One region of the Alteribacillus bidgolensis genome, then DNA from elsewhere that is predicted to be linked to it. Evidence: a T-box and tRNA genes for the amino acid it is inferred to sense, from the RefSeq annotation. Region 1 holds a T-box; the other holds one or more tRNA genes.

Evidence for each region. The T-box of region 1 lies ahead of metG (methionine--tRNA ligase). A T-box ahead of a tRNA ligase gene usually reads a tRNA of that ligase, here a tRNA-Met.
Region 2: it has a tRNA-Met gene. The T-box ahead of metG (methionine--tRNA ligase) is inferred to sense a tRNA for this amino acid. The anticodon was not compared.

Annotation. Positions count from the first base shown of each region.
Region 1 is NZ_KZ614149.1:3,283,892-3,291,587, forward strand. Features, by position in the region: gene CEF16_RS16190 (PSP1 domain-containing protein) at 1-811, shown strand, start outside; gene yabA (DNA replication initiation control protein YabA) at 842-1,189, shown strand; gene CEF16_RS16200 (tRNA1(Val) (adenine(37)-N6)-methyltransferase) at 1,408-2,145, shown strand; gene CEF16_RS16205 (GIY-YIG nuclease family protein) at 2,132-2,389, shown strand; gene rsmI (16S rRNA (cytidine(1402)-2'-O)-methyltransferase) at 2,423-3,289, shown strand; gene CEF16_RS16215 (transition state genes transcriptional regulator AbrB) at 3,462-3,752, opposite strand; T-box leader at 4,188-4,440, shown strand; gene metG (methionine--tRNA ligase) at 4,817-6,814, shown strand; gene CEF16_RS16225 (TatD family hydrolase) at 6,948-7,696, shown strand, end outside.
Region 2 is NZ_KZ614149.1:359,952-367,647, reverse strand. Features, by position in the region: gene CEF16_RS01980 (peptidoglycan D,D-transpeptidase FtsI family protein) at 1-1,935, opposite strand, end outside; gene CEF16_RS01975 (MFS transporter) at 2,033-3,316, opposite strand; gene CEF16_RS01970 (superoxide dismutase) at 3,581-4,192, opposite strand; tRNA gene CEF16_RS01965 (tRNA-Ser) at 4,597-4,691, opposite strand; tRNA gene CEF16_RS01960 (tRNA-Ile) at 4,765-4,841, opposite strand; tRNA gene CEF16_RS01955 (tRNA-His) at 4,867-4,942, opposite strand; tRNA gene CEF16_RS01950 (tRNA-Met) at 5,009-5,085, opposite strand; tRNA gene CEF16_RS01945 (tRNA-Asn) at 5,090-5,164, opposite strand; gene CEF16_RS01940 (DUF456 domain-containing protein) at 5,258-5,743, opposite strand; gene CEF16_RS01935 (Na/Pi cotransporter family protein) at 5,830-7,452, opposite strand.

The DNA of each region.
Region 1 (7,696 bases):
TGATGTTGTTGGAGTTAGATTTAAGAAAGCAGGGAAAATTTATTATTTCTCCCCAGGCGATCTTGATATAGAAAAAGATGAGTGGGTAGTAGTTGAAACATCCCGCGGTCTTGAATTCGGCAAAGTGGTGATCGGAAAAAAACAAGTAGACGATGACGACGTTGTTCTTCCATTAAAACAAGTTCTTCGAATTGCTAATACGCAAGATAAGTTAACTATAGAAGAGAATAAAGAATTAGCAGATAAAGCATATGAAGTATGTGCAGCTAAAATTGAGGAACATAGTTTAGATATGAAGTTAGTTGATGTCGACTATACGTTTGATCGGAACAAGGTGCTTTTTTATTTTACAGCAGACGGAAGAATTGATTTTCGCGAGCTGGTAAAAGATCTTGCTTCCGTTTTTCGGACACGAATTGAATTACGCCAGATAGGCGTTCGAGATGAAGCTAAAATGCTCGGTGGTATTGGACCGTGCGGACGGGTACTTTGTTGTTCTTCTTTCTTGGGAGATTTTGAACCGGTTTCCATCAAAATGGCCAAAGATCAAAATCTTTCACTCAACCCCGCAAAAATTTCCGGATTATGCGGTCGGCTTATGTGCTGTCTAAAGTATGAAAATGATCATTACGAAACAGCCAAAAAAGAGCTGCCTGATATTGGGGAGAAGATCACTACTCCTCAAGGAGAAGGAAAAGTGGTAGGAATTAATATTCTTGAACGTCTCGTTGAGGTAGATCTTTCAGAACCTGAAAATGTATTAGAATATAGTCTTGATGAACTAATGGAAGCAGGATATATTGTGAGCTGAAGTCACACGGGTGATTGAGGTGGAAGGAACGTGGAGAAGAAAGAAATATTTTCTCAAGTTATTCATATGGAAGAGCGGATTGGTGCTCTTCATGATGAGTTGGGAGAATTAAAGGAACAACTTGCAATGCTGATTGAAGAAAATCAAGCTTTAGCCTTAGAAAATCAGCACTTACGTGAACGAATGGAAGAGAAAAACCAGCCGAACAAATCGACAAAACCCAAAAAAGCGATGAAAGACCGCCCCAGTGTAGGGGAAGGGTATGATAATCTTGCCCGCTTATATCACGAAGGGTTTCATATATGCAATTTGCATTACGGAAGTCTAAGAGTAGATGGAGATTGTTTATTTTGTCTATCTTTTCTCCATCAGAAATAAAATTCCTAGAAGCTGTCCCTTTTTATAGGGACAGCCCTTTTTATAGGGACAGCCCTTTTTATACTGTTAGAAGTGAACTGTAAAATTCAACGTAAAGGACGTGGCGTTTGTAGTCGATTTCCCCTTTATAGGGCGGCAATTTTCTATTATGAGAAAAAATACATAAACACGAATAGGCAATGTGTGTCGAAGAAAATATGTGATGGATGGTGATAAGGGTGCCTTACTTATCTGAAGGGGAAAGGCTTGATTATATAATGGAAGGGCTACATATTATTCAGAGTAAAGATGTGTTTGCCTTTTCTATTGATGCTGTCCTATTAGCCAGGTTTACATATATACCTATTACCAAAGGAAACATAATCGATTTATGCAGCGGAAATGGTATTATTCCATTAGTTCTTTCAACTCGCAGTTGTGTCCCTATAACAGGAATAGAGTTACAGCCAAGACTGGCTGATATGGCGAGGAGGAGCGCGCAATATAATAACCTGGATCATAAACTTAGATTTATAGAAGGAGATGTCAGGAGAAAAAACATAATAGAGAACATCGGGCAGGCCGACTTAGTGACTTGTAATCCACCGTATTTTGCCACTTCCGGAGAAAATGAATGGAACGATAACCCTTATTTCACCAATGCTCGTCATGAACGAAATGGAACGCTAACCGATATGGTGGAAGCAGCTTCACGGTTAGTGAAGCAAAAAGGGAAAGTGTCTATGGTACTAAGACCGGAGAGGCTTTCTGAATTAATGGAAGTATATCGTAAATATCGGCTGGAACCGAAACGTTTGAAATGTATTTATCCAAAAAAAGGAAAAGATTCAAATATTGTTTTATTAGAAGGGATAAAGGATGGCAAACCAGGATTGACATGTTTACCGCCGTTAACTGTTTATACAGACGATGGTAAATATACAGAGGAGTTTAGGAAATATTATGAAGGACGCTAAACATTATGTATATATGCTTCAATGTGGAGACGGTACTTTTTACATTGGGTATACCCCAGATATAGAGCGGAGACTGACAATGCATGAGAAAGGAAAAGGAGCAAAATACACAAGAGGCCGCGGACCATTTCGGTTAGTATACAAAAAAGCTTTTTCGACAAAAAAAGAAGCAATGCAAGCAGAATACATGATGAAAAAAATGGGGCGCAAAGAAAAAAAAGCATTGGTAGATGGTAATATTTAGCTGACTGGTCCGTGCTGCAGAAAGGGTGAGAAAATGAGACTGCAAAAGAGTTTTCAATCAACTGATACAGGAGTGTTGTATTTAGTTCCAACTCCTATCGGTAATTTAGAAGATATGACATTTCGGGCTGTAAGAACACTAAAAGAAGCTGATATCATTTTTGCGGAAGATACGAGGCAGACTCGTAAACTTCTTTCTCATTTTGATATTTCTTCCCCCCTTGATAGCTATCATGAACACAATAAAGAAAACAAAGGACAAAAAATACTAACGTTACTGCAAGAAGGAAAAATAATAGCATTAGTCAGCGACGCAGGTATGCCTCTTGTTTCAGATCCAGGCAAAGAAGCGGTGTATCAGTGTATTGATGCAGGATTTAAAGTTATTACCCTGCCAGGTGCCAACGCTGCAACAACAGCTATAACCGGGTCTGGACTCGGCGGTGGTCCCTTTTACTTTTATGGTTTTTTACCGCGGAAAAAAAAGGAACGAGAAAACGTACTTGAAGAGCTCACATATATTGAAGCTCCTCTCATCTTTTATGAATCTCCTTATCGTATAAAAGAAACCATCGAACATTTAGAAAGGAAATGGGGAGATCGAAAAGCAGTATTGGCACGGGAATTGACTAAAAAATTTGAAGAACTATGGAGAGGGACTTTAGGAAAAATAAGAGAGTATCTAGAAGAAGAGTCGGTAAAAGGGGAGTGCTGTCTCATTGTGGAAGGAGGAAATGCAAAAGAGAGAGAACAGGCACTTTGGTGGGAAACGTTAACTGTTTCTGAACATGTTAATAGTTATGTTGTAAAAGGAATGACGTCTAAAGATGCAATAAAGGAAACAGCAAAGGAAAGGAACCTGCCAAAACGAGAAGTGTATGCTATTTATCATCATTTATAAGAAAAAGGAAAGTTCGAAGTTCGGTTAAAACACTATGATGATTTACCGGCAATCATAGCTCCGACTCTTTTATCTAAAAAAGACGAATTCCTAAAAAAGGAATTCGTCTTTTTTACACTTTGGGAATGGTTAACTTTGTTTAAACTGCAGCTTCCCCATAAGCACGCGGAGATTAAGCATTTGACTTTTTATTTACAAAACCTTCGAGGTCGTTCATAATTTCCTTTGCACCGTCAGGAGAAAGAATGATTTTACCATCTGCTAGTGCGATGTTTTCCTCGGACACTTCACCTGTAACTTGACATGTCATGTTAGGCTTATACTTTTTTAAAACAATACGGTCATGATCGACATAAATTTCAAGAGCGTCTTTTTCCGCAATATCAAGTGTTCTTCTAAGTTCAATCGGAATAACAACCCTGCCTAACTCGTCCACTTTCCGTACAATACCAGTAGATTTCATACAAGCTCCTCCTCAAAATGTAAATAACAAAAGGAAACGTCGACAAAAATCGACAATATTCTCTATCTTTGTCTACTTAGAATACCAATCTTTCCAAAAAACGTCAATTATAAAAACTAATAAACTTTGAAAATTTTTACTATTTTTGTTTAATGGCTGACATAACAAGGGTTAAAAGAAATGTGTCACTTTAAACATACCTAAAAATTTTCCAAAATACAAGATATTTTCTATTTAATGAACAAAGTTATACTGCTAATAGAACAAGAGTTATGGTTCATTCGACATATACTAAAAAAATTGTCGAATGTATGAGCTTACTTATAAACAGAAATAATAGTATATGAAAGCGGCAAATAACCTTTCTGTTCAGCTTGACACAATAAAATTGCTTCGTTATAGTCTTAGTGGGAAATAGTCAAATGTGAACACTTATGAGGTCCGATGAAGGGATGAGTAAAGAGGAAATCTGTTACAGAGAGCCGGGTATGCTGGAAACCGGTACAGTATGAACTTTTGAAGATGGTCCCGGAGGAATTTCTTTTCGAGCCTTTGTGTAAGAAAGGAACGTACTTCTGCGTTAAAGAGAGCGCCTGAATATATATAATGGCGGCGCATAAAGCTTCGTACTTGCAAAAAGGCGGAGAAATTTGGGTGGTACCGCGTGAGTATAGCTCTCGTCCCTTTGCAGGACGAGGGTTTTTTTATACTTTAGGAAAGTTTAAATTGTTAAAAGTAAAACTACGACTTCCGCCATAATTACTCGGCGGTAAGCCAAGTTTTTCTAATATGCTAAGGCCAACATAAATCTTATGATACATCTCCGAAAGAATGAAAATAAAAAGTTTACCTTTGCTAAAAGAAGTATACTTTTTTATGACTAAACATTATAAGCAAAACTACTTCTGCAGCATCCACCTTTAAAATCTTTTTTATTGACTCTATGAAAAACAGTTTTTTAATATGTATGAATTTAAGCGTTCTGCTATTTTGGTTCTTAACTAAAGGAAGCACGCTTGGATTTTATTTAATAAAGAATGAATATAAATAAAGGAGGATTTATAATGGAAGAGGGACAAAAAACGTTTTATATTACAACACCTATTTATTATCCAAGTGATAAGCTCCATATCGGCCATGCATATACAACCGTAGCAGGGGATGCAATGGCAAGATACAAACGTCTGCGTGGGTATGATGTAAGATATTTAACTGGTACCGACGAACACGGACAGAAAATTGAACGAAAAGCGAAAGATAAAGGAGTATCTCCTCAAACGTTTGTTGATGAAGTGGTAGCAGGCATTAAAAATTTATGGGATAAATTGGATATATCTTATGATGATTTTATTAGAACGACAGAGGAACGCCATAAAAAAATGGTCCAGCAAATTTTTGAAAAATTAAAAGACAATGGCGACATTTATCTTGATGAGTATGAAGGATGGTATTCCGTACCAGATGAAACTTTTTATACAGAACTTCAACTTGAAGACCCTGAATATGATGAAAATGGAACAATAGTAGGTGGAAAAAGTCCAGAGAGTGGACACCCTGTTGAATGGGTACGGGAAAAGTCATATTTTTTCCGTATGAGTAAATATGCAGATCGTTTGTTGAAATTTTATGAAGAAAACCCTGAATTCATTCAGCCGGAGTCCCGTAAAAATGAAATGATTAATAATTTTATCAAACCTGGACTAGAGGATCTTGCAGTCTCACGTACAGCATTTGAGTGGGGGATCTCTGTAAAAAGCGACCCCGAGCATGTCGTCTATGTTTGGATTGATGCGTTGTCAAACTATATTACAGCACTCGGGTACGGAAGTGAAAATGAAGACGCTTATTTAAAATATTGGCCTGCTGATGTACATTTGGTTGGAAAAGAGATTGTACGTTTTCATACGATATACTGGCCTATCATGCTGATGGCTCTTGATCTGCCTTTACCTAAAAAAGTATTTGGTCACGGGTGGCTCTTAATGAAAGACGGAAAAATGTCAAAGTCAAAAGGTAATGTAGTAGATCCCATCCCGCTGATTAACCGATATGGACTTGATGCACTCCGTTATTATTTACTACGCGAAGTACCTTTTGGTTCAGATGGGGTTTTCACTCCCGAAGGCTTTGTCGACCGCTTAAATTATGATCTTGCTAATGATTTAGGAAATCTGTTAAACCGTACTGTAGCAATGGTAAATAAATATTTTGACGGAGAATTACCAGCCTACCTTAAAGACGGCACGCCTTACGATGCCTCTCTCGTTGATTTAGTGTATGCTACTGTAAATAAAGTAGAAAATGCGATGGAAGATATGGAGTTCTCCGTAGCTCTAACCGCCATTTGGCAGTTAGTCAGCAGAACAAATAAATATATCGACGAAACACAGCCATGGATGCTGGCAAAAAATGAAGAGCAAAAGGAACAATTAGGAGCGGTTATGTACCATTTATCGGAATCTCTCCGTTATATTTCCATTATGATTCAGCCGTTTATGACAGACACTCCTCAAAAGATGTGGGAACAAATAGGGGTGCCGTCTTCCTTAACGAAGTGGGAAACGATGCGTACTTTCGGTGAGCTGCATGAAGGAACCACTGTTGTTAAAAAAGGGAAACCGCTATTTCCTCGTCTGGAAGTAGAAGAGGAAGTAGCCAATATTATTAAAGACATGGGTGGAACAGTAAAAACAGAAGAAGACCAGGAAAGTGACAAGAAACAAGAATCAGAAAAAAATCATAAAATCAATATAGACGATTTTTCAAAAGTAGAATTAAAAGTAGCGGAAGTGTTAGAAGCTGAACCTGTAAAGAAGACAGACAAACTGTTGAAAATACAACTTGATTTAGGAGATGAAAGACGTCAAGTTGTGTCTGGCATCGCAGAACATTACACACCAGCCGACCTTAAAGGGAGAAAAGTAATCTGTGTATCAAACTTAAAACCAGTAAAATTACGGGGAGAGCTTTCACAAGGTATGATTCTTGCTGCCTCGAAAGGCAGTAAATTAACACTGGCAACTATTGATGCTAACCTTCCAAACGGTTCTGTTGTAAATTAATTAATGCAAGGAGTCGCCTCGGGAAATAATACCTCGGGGCGATTGTGTTATTAGACAGTTTCCTTGAAAAGGCGTTAAGCCAAGTTTTTCGAAAAAAAAAGTAGTTTTTGTTAATGTGAAAAGGAGGAAAATGATGTTATTTGATACCCATGTTCATTTAAATATAGACCAATTTGAGGAAGATGTAGAAGATACTATAAATAGAGCAAAATCAGAAGGGGTGGAATGGATGACTGTGGTTGGGTTTGACCGGGAAACCATCCCTAAAGCTATGGAATTAGCAGAAACATATGATTTTATTTATGCAGCAGTGGGCTGGCATCCTGTAGATGCTATTGATATGACGGAAGAAGACTTAAAGTGGTTAGAAGAATTGGCCGCTGACCCGAAGGTCGTTGCACTCGGAGAAATGGGACTTGATTATCATTGGGATAAGTCGCCAAAAGAAGTACAAAAAGAAGTGTTTCGCAAACAAATTCATTTGGCTAAAAAAGTAAATCTTCCTATTATTATTCATGACAGAGAAGCTCATCAAGATATAGTTGATATATTAAAAGAAGAAAATGCTGCGGAAACTGGGGGAATTATGCATTGCTTTGGCGGCAGCTTGGAAATTGCCAAAGAGTGTTTGAAAATGAATTTTTACATTTCATTTGGAGGGCCAGTAACGTTTAAAAATGCCAAAAAACCAAAAGAAGTTGCTAAAGAAATTCCAATGGATCGTCTTCTTGTAGAAACAGACAGTCCATTTTTGGCACCACATCCATACCGCGGCAAGCGTAATGAACCCGCTTATGTAAAATTAGTAGCGGAGAAAATTGCAGAATTGAAAGAGATTTCTTTTGAAACATTAGCAGAACAAACGACAGCAAATGCTAAAAA
Region 2 (7,696 bases), 2.9 Mb from region 1:
AGCAATACCGCTTGTTCCGCCTGCAGAGTCTTTATAGACGTATGGCACAATAACAGCGATGGCTACTTCTGGATCGTCATATGGAGCATACCCAATAAAAGCTTGGTTATTTCCTTCGACTACCCTGTTTGATCCATCCTGGCGAATTCTTATTTCTGCTGTACCAGTTTTTCCAGCAGCTACATATTCTGTATCATTAAAATAAGAGCGCGCCGTTCCTCTGCTCCCATTTGTTACTCGCCACATCCCTTCTTGAGCCATGTTGATATACTCATTATTTATATCTACTTTATTCATAATTGTAGGCTCAAACTGCTGGCGAACTGCTCCAAGTTTAGTTTTATCTGCACTAGCTTCGCGTATTTGTTTAACAAAATGAGGTTTCATACGATAACCATCATTTGCAATCGTTGAAACATATTGAGCAAGCTGCATCGGGGTGTAGGTGTCAAACTGACCAAAGCTAAGATATAAAAGATTACCTGGACTTGCATTCCCTCCATTTATGCCTGTAGATTCAAATGGAAGGTCCACACCTGTTTCTGCTCCTAACCCAAATTGATCATAATAGTAGCGGAAAGTATCATAAGCTTCATTATATTCGGTCGTATTCCAGGTTTGACTCACACCATAATTATAGCCGGCTAATTCCATTGCTATGTGTGCCATGAACACATTTGAAGACCTTTCAAGCGCCGTCAAGTAATTGACTGGCCCCAAATTAGACACAGAGCTTATAGGCGGGGTGTAAGGTATATTTAACGTTCTATCGACCACGACTGAATGTTGGTTAATTACACCTGTTTGTAAGCCCAACATTACAGTAGCTGGTTTTACGGTAGACCCCATTTCAAACGAGCTCGAAATAGAGCCAAGGTGATCAGAATACCCGGAAACGGACAATATTTCTCCCGTTTGCGGCTCCATCAATACCACATATGCCTCTTTGTCATTAATAAAGCTGCCGGTGGAGCTGTCTACTTCTTCATCAATGATGGTTTCAACTTCTTGCTGCAGGGCCATATCAACCGACAGAACAAGGTCATTCCCACGGCTCCCATTACTTTCTTTCCCAGAATTATTTGATTTATTAGCGCTTAAGATTTCACCTTTATTACCTCGAAGTGCTTCTTCATAATATTCTTCGAGAAAACTCGTGCCTACCTCATCGGATCTATCGTACCCTTTGGCCAAATATTCCTCAAGATTTTCTCGCGGAATAGCTCCTGTACGTCCAAAAAATCGAGGAAAAGCATCTTCATATAAATACTTCCGGTTTGCATCGCGTAAAATGTCAACTCCTGACAAGTTATCCAACCGTTCGCTTATGCTGTGGGCTTCTTCTCGTGACAGTCCTTTTTTAATTCGCTGTGGAGAATCATAATAACCACTTGTCATTTCTCTCCAAATTGCTATAATTTCTCGTTCCTCATTTAATTCATCTAACTGCTCATCTGTAATTCGCTTCAACTGCAGGTCATACAGTTCATCATCATCTTCTATTGTGTTCCTATCTTCTTGAGTAAGTAATTCAGCAGCCTCTTCTGGATGTGTCACCAGCCAATAGTCTTTTTTATCTCGCTCTGGAATATTCTCCATCTCTTCACTGTCAACTTCAATTAATTTACTCAGCTCTGTCGCAATACGTATCCTTTCGTCATCAGGGACATCTTGTTCATTTGTATATGTAAGCGATAATACGAGTTCATTATCGACAATGAGTTCCCCGTTTCTGTCATACATAAGACCACGGGGCGCATCAATTCGAGCTGTTTCACTGCTTGTTTGTTCAAGTTCACTTTCAAATTCATCGCCTTGAACAATTTGGATAAAACCAAGTCTTAAAATTAATGCCGAAAACAATATAAAAACAGCAAAGAATAATAAATTTAACCGGAAAGGAATTCGATTCTTTCCAACTTTATTTTTTGCCACATCTATTCCTCTCCCTTTACCAGCTATCGTAAAAATGGTGAAGTGCAACCTTCCTTATTTTAGCACTAAATGAAACAACAAAAAAGAGGAGAACCTCTCAAGTGAGAGAATCTCCTCCTCCGTTTTCAGGCATTCCACTATTCACTTCTTTTTTATTTTGAAGAAATCTTGTGTCAATACCTTTTATAACAAAATAGATAAAAAAGTGACCAGATCCACAAATCACCATAAGGATAGGAATAATTTGTTTCTCATCTAATAAAGAAATGCCTAATAACAATAATAAGATAGACACCGCTCTGCCACCATTAATAAACCATTCTTTTGTAATCAAATACTCAATCCGAAGGGGGCCTGCACTTGAAGCTTTTCCTAACACATCATAGGTTAAAGAGACATATGGCACAAGGAGCATGGGATAAGCAGCTGAAACAATAACTCCATATGTCATTAAGAGAGGATAAGCGGGATTAAAAACGATAAGAAAAACAGCACCAAATAACAAAATCCCTCCAATAAAAATGGCTTTTTTACGACGTGAAGGTTTTAAGAACCTGCTTACCAAAAAATAACCTGCAAAAGAAACTGCAGACGTTACTAAACCATAACTACCAAGAGCAAGTTCACTATTTGTTGCCATATAAACCCACAGAACGATGATAAAGACAAATATACCTTCTCTTAATCCTTGTATAAAATGGGAATAGAGGATTTTTCGCCATGCCAAGTTTCTTTTTATTTCTTTGGCAGCTGCTGGTATTTTTAATGGCCCCTCAGCATGCCGGTGTTTCATCTTTAAACTTAAAAGTACAGCCATAATAAAGAGGAAAAATGATATAAAAAATATCATTTTATATCCTTGTGTATCAGGCATCCATGTAATAATAGCCCCTGCACTTATCGGACCGATCATCCCCGCAAACGAGGTTAACAGACCTGCAAATCCATTAAAAAAATCACGAGTATCCGGTTCTGTTATTTCGAATGTGAGAACATTATATCCAAGCCAATAAAAACCAAATCCCATGCCTAGTAATGCCCCTAATAAAAGAAGAATCGTTTCAGCTGATTCTCCTGCAAATAAAACAGTTAAATAAAAAGCAGTTAGTATAAAAACACCTAAACGCAAGGAAATAATGCGATCAGCTTTTTTTGAAATATAGCCGGCCAATAAAAAAGCAACAGGTTGAGTTGTCACGGATGCCAGTTGATATAACGCGATATCCGAAACTTCACCGGATTGCTTCCATAAATATATATTTACAAACGTATTGGATAAGGATATAGATATAGCATAAAGACCGCCGATTACTAATAATAATAATAAATTTTTCGTCACTTGTACATTTCCGAGTAAAATTCTTGTAATTGACTTAGCCATCGTGCCCCACCCGCCTTGACCATATTGTGCCGCAAAGTCAAGACGGCTATGCACTATGAGCTGGAACTACTGAAATTGATCTTCAGAACAAAAGCACTGGCTTCTCGAAAGAAAGTTCTGCTAAGAACGTAACGTCGTCCAGTGACAACGCTGAATTGGCAAGCTAAATGCAAGATCAAATAAAACGGAGTCAGAAATCCTCAATAAAAAATGTATTTTCTAGACAGCAAAAAACCGCCGCTATTTGGCGGCGGTTTGATTGATTTATTTTGCTTCGCTGTAACGCTTAGATACTTCGTCCCAATTTACTACATTCCAGAATGCTTCTACATAGTCAGGACGACGGTTTTGATATTTAAGGTAATAAGCATGCTCCCAAACATCAATGCCAAGAATAGGTGTTTTTCCTTCCATAATCGGAGAATCTTGATTAAGTGTATCTTGAATTTCAAGTTCGCCATTATTAACAACCAGCCAAGCCCAGCCAGAGCCAAAACGGCCTAGTGCAGTATTTTTAAATTCTTCTTTGAATTTATCTAAGCTTCCCCATTTACTGTTAATAGCATCTCCAAGTTCTCCACCAGGTTCACCGCCGCCATTTGGGCTTAGAATCTGCCAGAAAAGAGTGTGGTTAGAGTGGCCGCCTCCATTATTTCGTACTGCAGTACGAATGCTATCCGGAAGCGAGTTTAAATCACTGATAAGCTCGTTCACATCTTTTGCAGCAAGTTCATCTTGACCTTCAAGGGCAGTATTAAGTTTTGTTACATACGTGTTATGGTGTTTCCCATGGTGAATTTTCATTGTTTCTTCATCGATATGTGGTTCAAGAGCGTTTGGTGCATAAGGTAATTCAGGTAGTTGATGGTTTGCCATTGTTCAATCTCCTCCTTAAAAAGGTTTGTTTTTTGGTGTTTTTCTTGCTGAGAACTCTTGAATAGAAGCGATGCACCTACAAAACATAACAGTTTCATAAGTCTGCCATTTTTAACGTTACCAAAATCTTAAATTCTTTTCAACAATTATGAAACTTCTCGAAAAAACACCACATATACAGTACCCCAGTTATTACGGAGTTAAACATTGAAATACTAAGGATCAGTGAATTTTTTATGGTAAAACAACGCTAAATTAAATAAGAAAAGACTAAGGATTCCGACAATTTGACTTGGCCGGAATCCTTAATTACTTTCCTAAAGAATAAAAAAGAGAGGTAAAAGAGTAATAATATACTTAATATACATCCTTGTTTAGGTAAAAATTTATGTGTGGCGTATGTATGGCGGAGGAAGAGGGATTCGAACCCCCGCGAGCCCGTAAAGACTCCTGGCGGTTTTCGAGACCGCTCCCTTCAGCCGGACTTGGGTATTCCTCCGTTTGCCTTATTATCCTATCATTCAGTAAAAACAGTAAACAAAAAAAGCACGATTATCATGCTTTTTATAAAATGGTGGACCCTGTAGGACTCGAACCTACGACCGGACGGTTATGAGCCGTCAGCTCTGACCAACTGAGCTAAGGGTCCATATTATAAAATTTTGAACAAATAGTGGGGCGGTTGATGGGAATCGAACCCACGAATGCCGGAGCCACAATCCGGTGCGTTAACCACTTCGCCACAACCGCCATTTAGGAATAAACTTCCCGTTTTTTTCCAATGTGTTTTTAAAACTAGTTTAATTTTTAATAATATGGTAGCGGCGGAGGGGATCGAACCCCCGACCTCACGGGTATGAACCGTACGCTCTAGCCAGCTGAGCTACACCGCCAAAATGGCTCCACAGGCAGGATTCGAACCTGCGACCGATCGGTTAACAGCCGATAGCTCTACCACTGAGCTACTGTGGAATTTTAATTATGAAGATAAGCAATCCGTTTTTCAACGACAATAATTATATTATCATGGTAGCAACACCTAGTCAACAACTTCATCCAATTTTTTTATATAATTTTAATAAGAAGATAAATCATATTTGAAATTAATACAATTCCTTTTAATAATACACTTACAATAAAACCAGCGACAGATCCAAATCCGACTTTCCCTATTTTTTTCCACGATTTTTCTCCTGAAAACACCTGCCCTATGATGGCTCCGGCGATTGCACCAATGAGAATACCAATAACCGGGATGATAAAGGGACCGATAACAATACCAATTAAACTGCCCCATACTGCAGCTTTTGTTCCACCGCTCTTTTGTATACCAAAATAATTAACAGCATAGTCAACGAAAAATAAGAAAAAGGCTATTATTCCTTGAATAATCCAAAAAGACACATCAAAATTCATAAACCCTTTAATATATCCTAGTATAAGTACAGCTGCTCCATAAAATAAACCGCTAGGGACAATTGGGTAAACAACACCTATTATTGCAAGGACATAACATATTGCCGCTAAAATATACAATACGGTATCAAACATAAAATTTATTCCTTCCTGTTATGACTAGTAACACGGGATAATTGAAAAGAAGGCATCCTTTTTATTGGACACCTTCTTATTATACATTATTCTTCCTCTAATACTACTTCTGCAATATTAACGGAATGATCTCCAACTCTTTCAAGGTTGCTGACAATATCAACAAAAATGATCCCTGCCGAACCAGAACATTTACCTTCATTCAGTCGTAAGATATGCTTCTTCCGAAGTTTACGTTCCATCTTGTCTATTTCTTCTTCTTGTTTTACTACTTCTTTTGCTTCTTCTAAATCATCATTTTCTAACGCGCTTATTGCATTTTTTAAAGTGTTTATTGTTAAATCAAACATTTCTTCCAAATCAGCATACGCATCCTCTGAAAGTGTTACTTTGTTTGTGAGCTGATAATCAACGAGCTCGACTAAATTTTCCATATGATCACCGACACGTTCTAAGTCACGGACGGTATCCATTAACAAAGAATGCATTCTTGAATTTTCATCTGATAAAGATCGCTCAGAGATCATTACTAGATAATCGGTTATTTTTCTATCTAAATTATTGATCGCTTCTTCAAATTGAACAGTTAATTCGGAATGCCGTTTTTGATTTGTTTTCAAATAATTTCTAGCTTCTATAAGTCCTTTTTCAGCAAACTCTGCCATACGAAGTGTCTCCGACTTTGCCTGTCCTAACGCAATCGAAGGTGAACGCTGTATAAAACTGGTATCAAGGTGCTTCGCTTTATATTCAATTTCTGTTTCATTACCAGGTATTAATTTTGTAACGAGTAGAGCAAGCAAGCCAACAAATGGAATCTGAAGAATTGTATTCGATACATTAAAAATTCCGTGTGCAAAAGCAATCGTCATCGGCTTATTTAAATTCAGCCAGCCTTGCAGATTCTCAATAAAAGCAGTGTACGGAACTAATAAAATAATAATAATTGTTGCCCCGATAAGGTTAAAAATAACATGCGTAAGGGCTGCACGTTTTGCTGCTACGGAAGCACCTAGAGCAGCCAGTACAGCTGTTATTGTTGTACCAATATTATCACCGAATAACACTGGAAGAGCAGCATCCAACATAAGGGAGCCCTGGTCATAAAGTTCTTGCAGCAAACCAATGGAGGCAGAAGAACTTTGAACAGATACGGTAAATAAAGCACCTATAACTACACCCAAGAGCGGATTTTCACTCATATTAAGAGTTAATTCTTTAAAGCCTTCTAAACCTTCTAAAGGCTCTAATCCATCTCCCATTAAGGAAAGACCAAAGAAAAGAGCGCCGAACCCGAAAATAACTTGTCCGTAATTGTTAACCTTCTTATTTTTAAAGAAAAAGATAAGAACTGTTCCTAAAAATAAAATAGGTAAAGCATAATCTTCAATCTTAATACCAATAATGAAAGCTGTTACTGTTGTTCCGATATTTGCTCCCATTATAACCCCAATTGCCTGCTGAAGGGTCATAAAACCAGCATTAACGAGTCCAACGGTCAAAACTGTAGAACCACTGCTTGATTGAATCAATACCGTTACAAAAATCCCGGCCAGTACACCCATAAAAGGATTGCTTGTAAACTTGTCCAAAATTTCTCTCAGCCTGTCTCCAGCAATTTTTTGAAGACCGTCTCCCATAAATTTAATTCCAAATAAAAATACACCGAGACCACCTAAAAATGTGAATAAGATTGTTTGAAGATCCACATCTATTCATCCCTTCGATTAAAATTATATCCCCTTTTTCGACAAACCTCTTACATCGTACTTATACAATATTGAGGAATTATTTAATTTTTGTAAAGATTTTATTAAGATTTTCATTTATAAAGGTATCGATTTGCTGTTGCTCATAACTTTAAGAAGAATTTAACAAACACTGCCCCTTGTTTCGTCTTTTCAACGAACAAGTCCTTTTTTCGTTAGAAATATTAAGGTAAAATAAAACGGC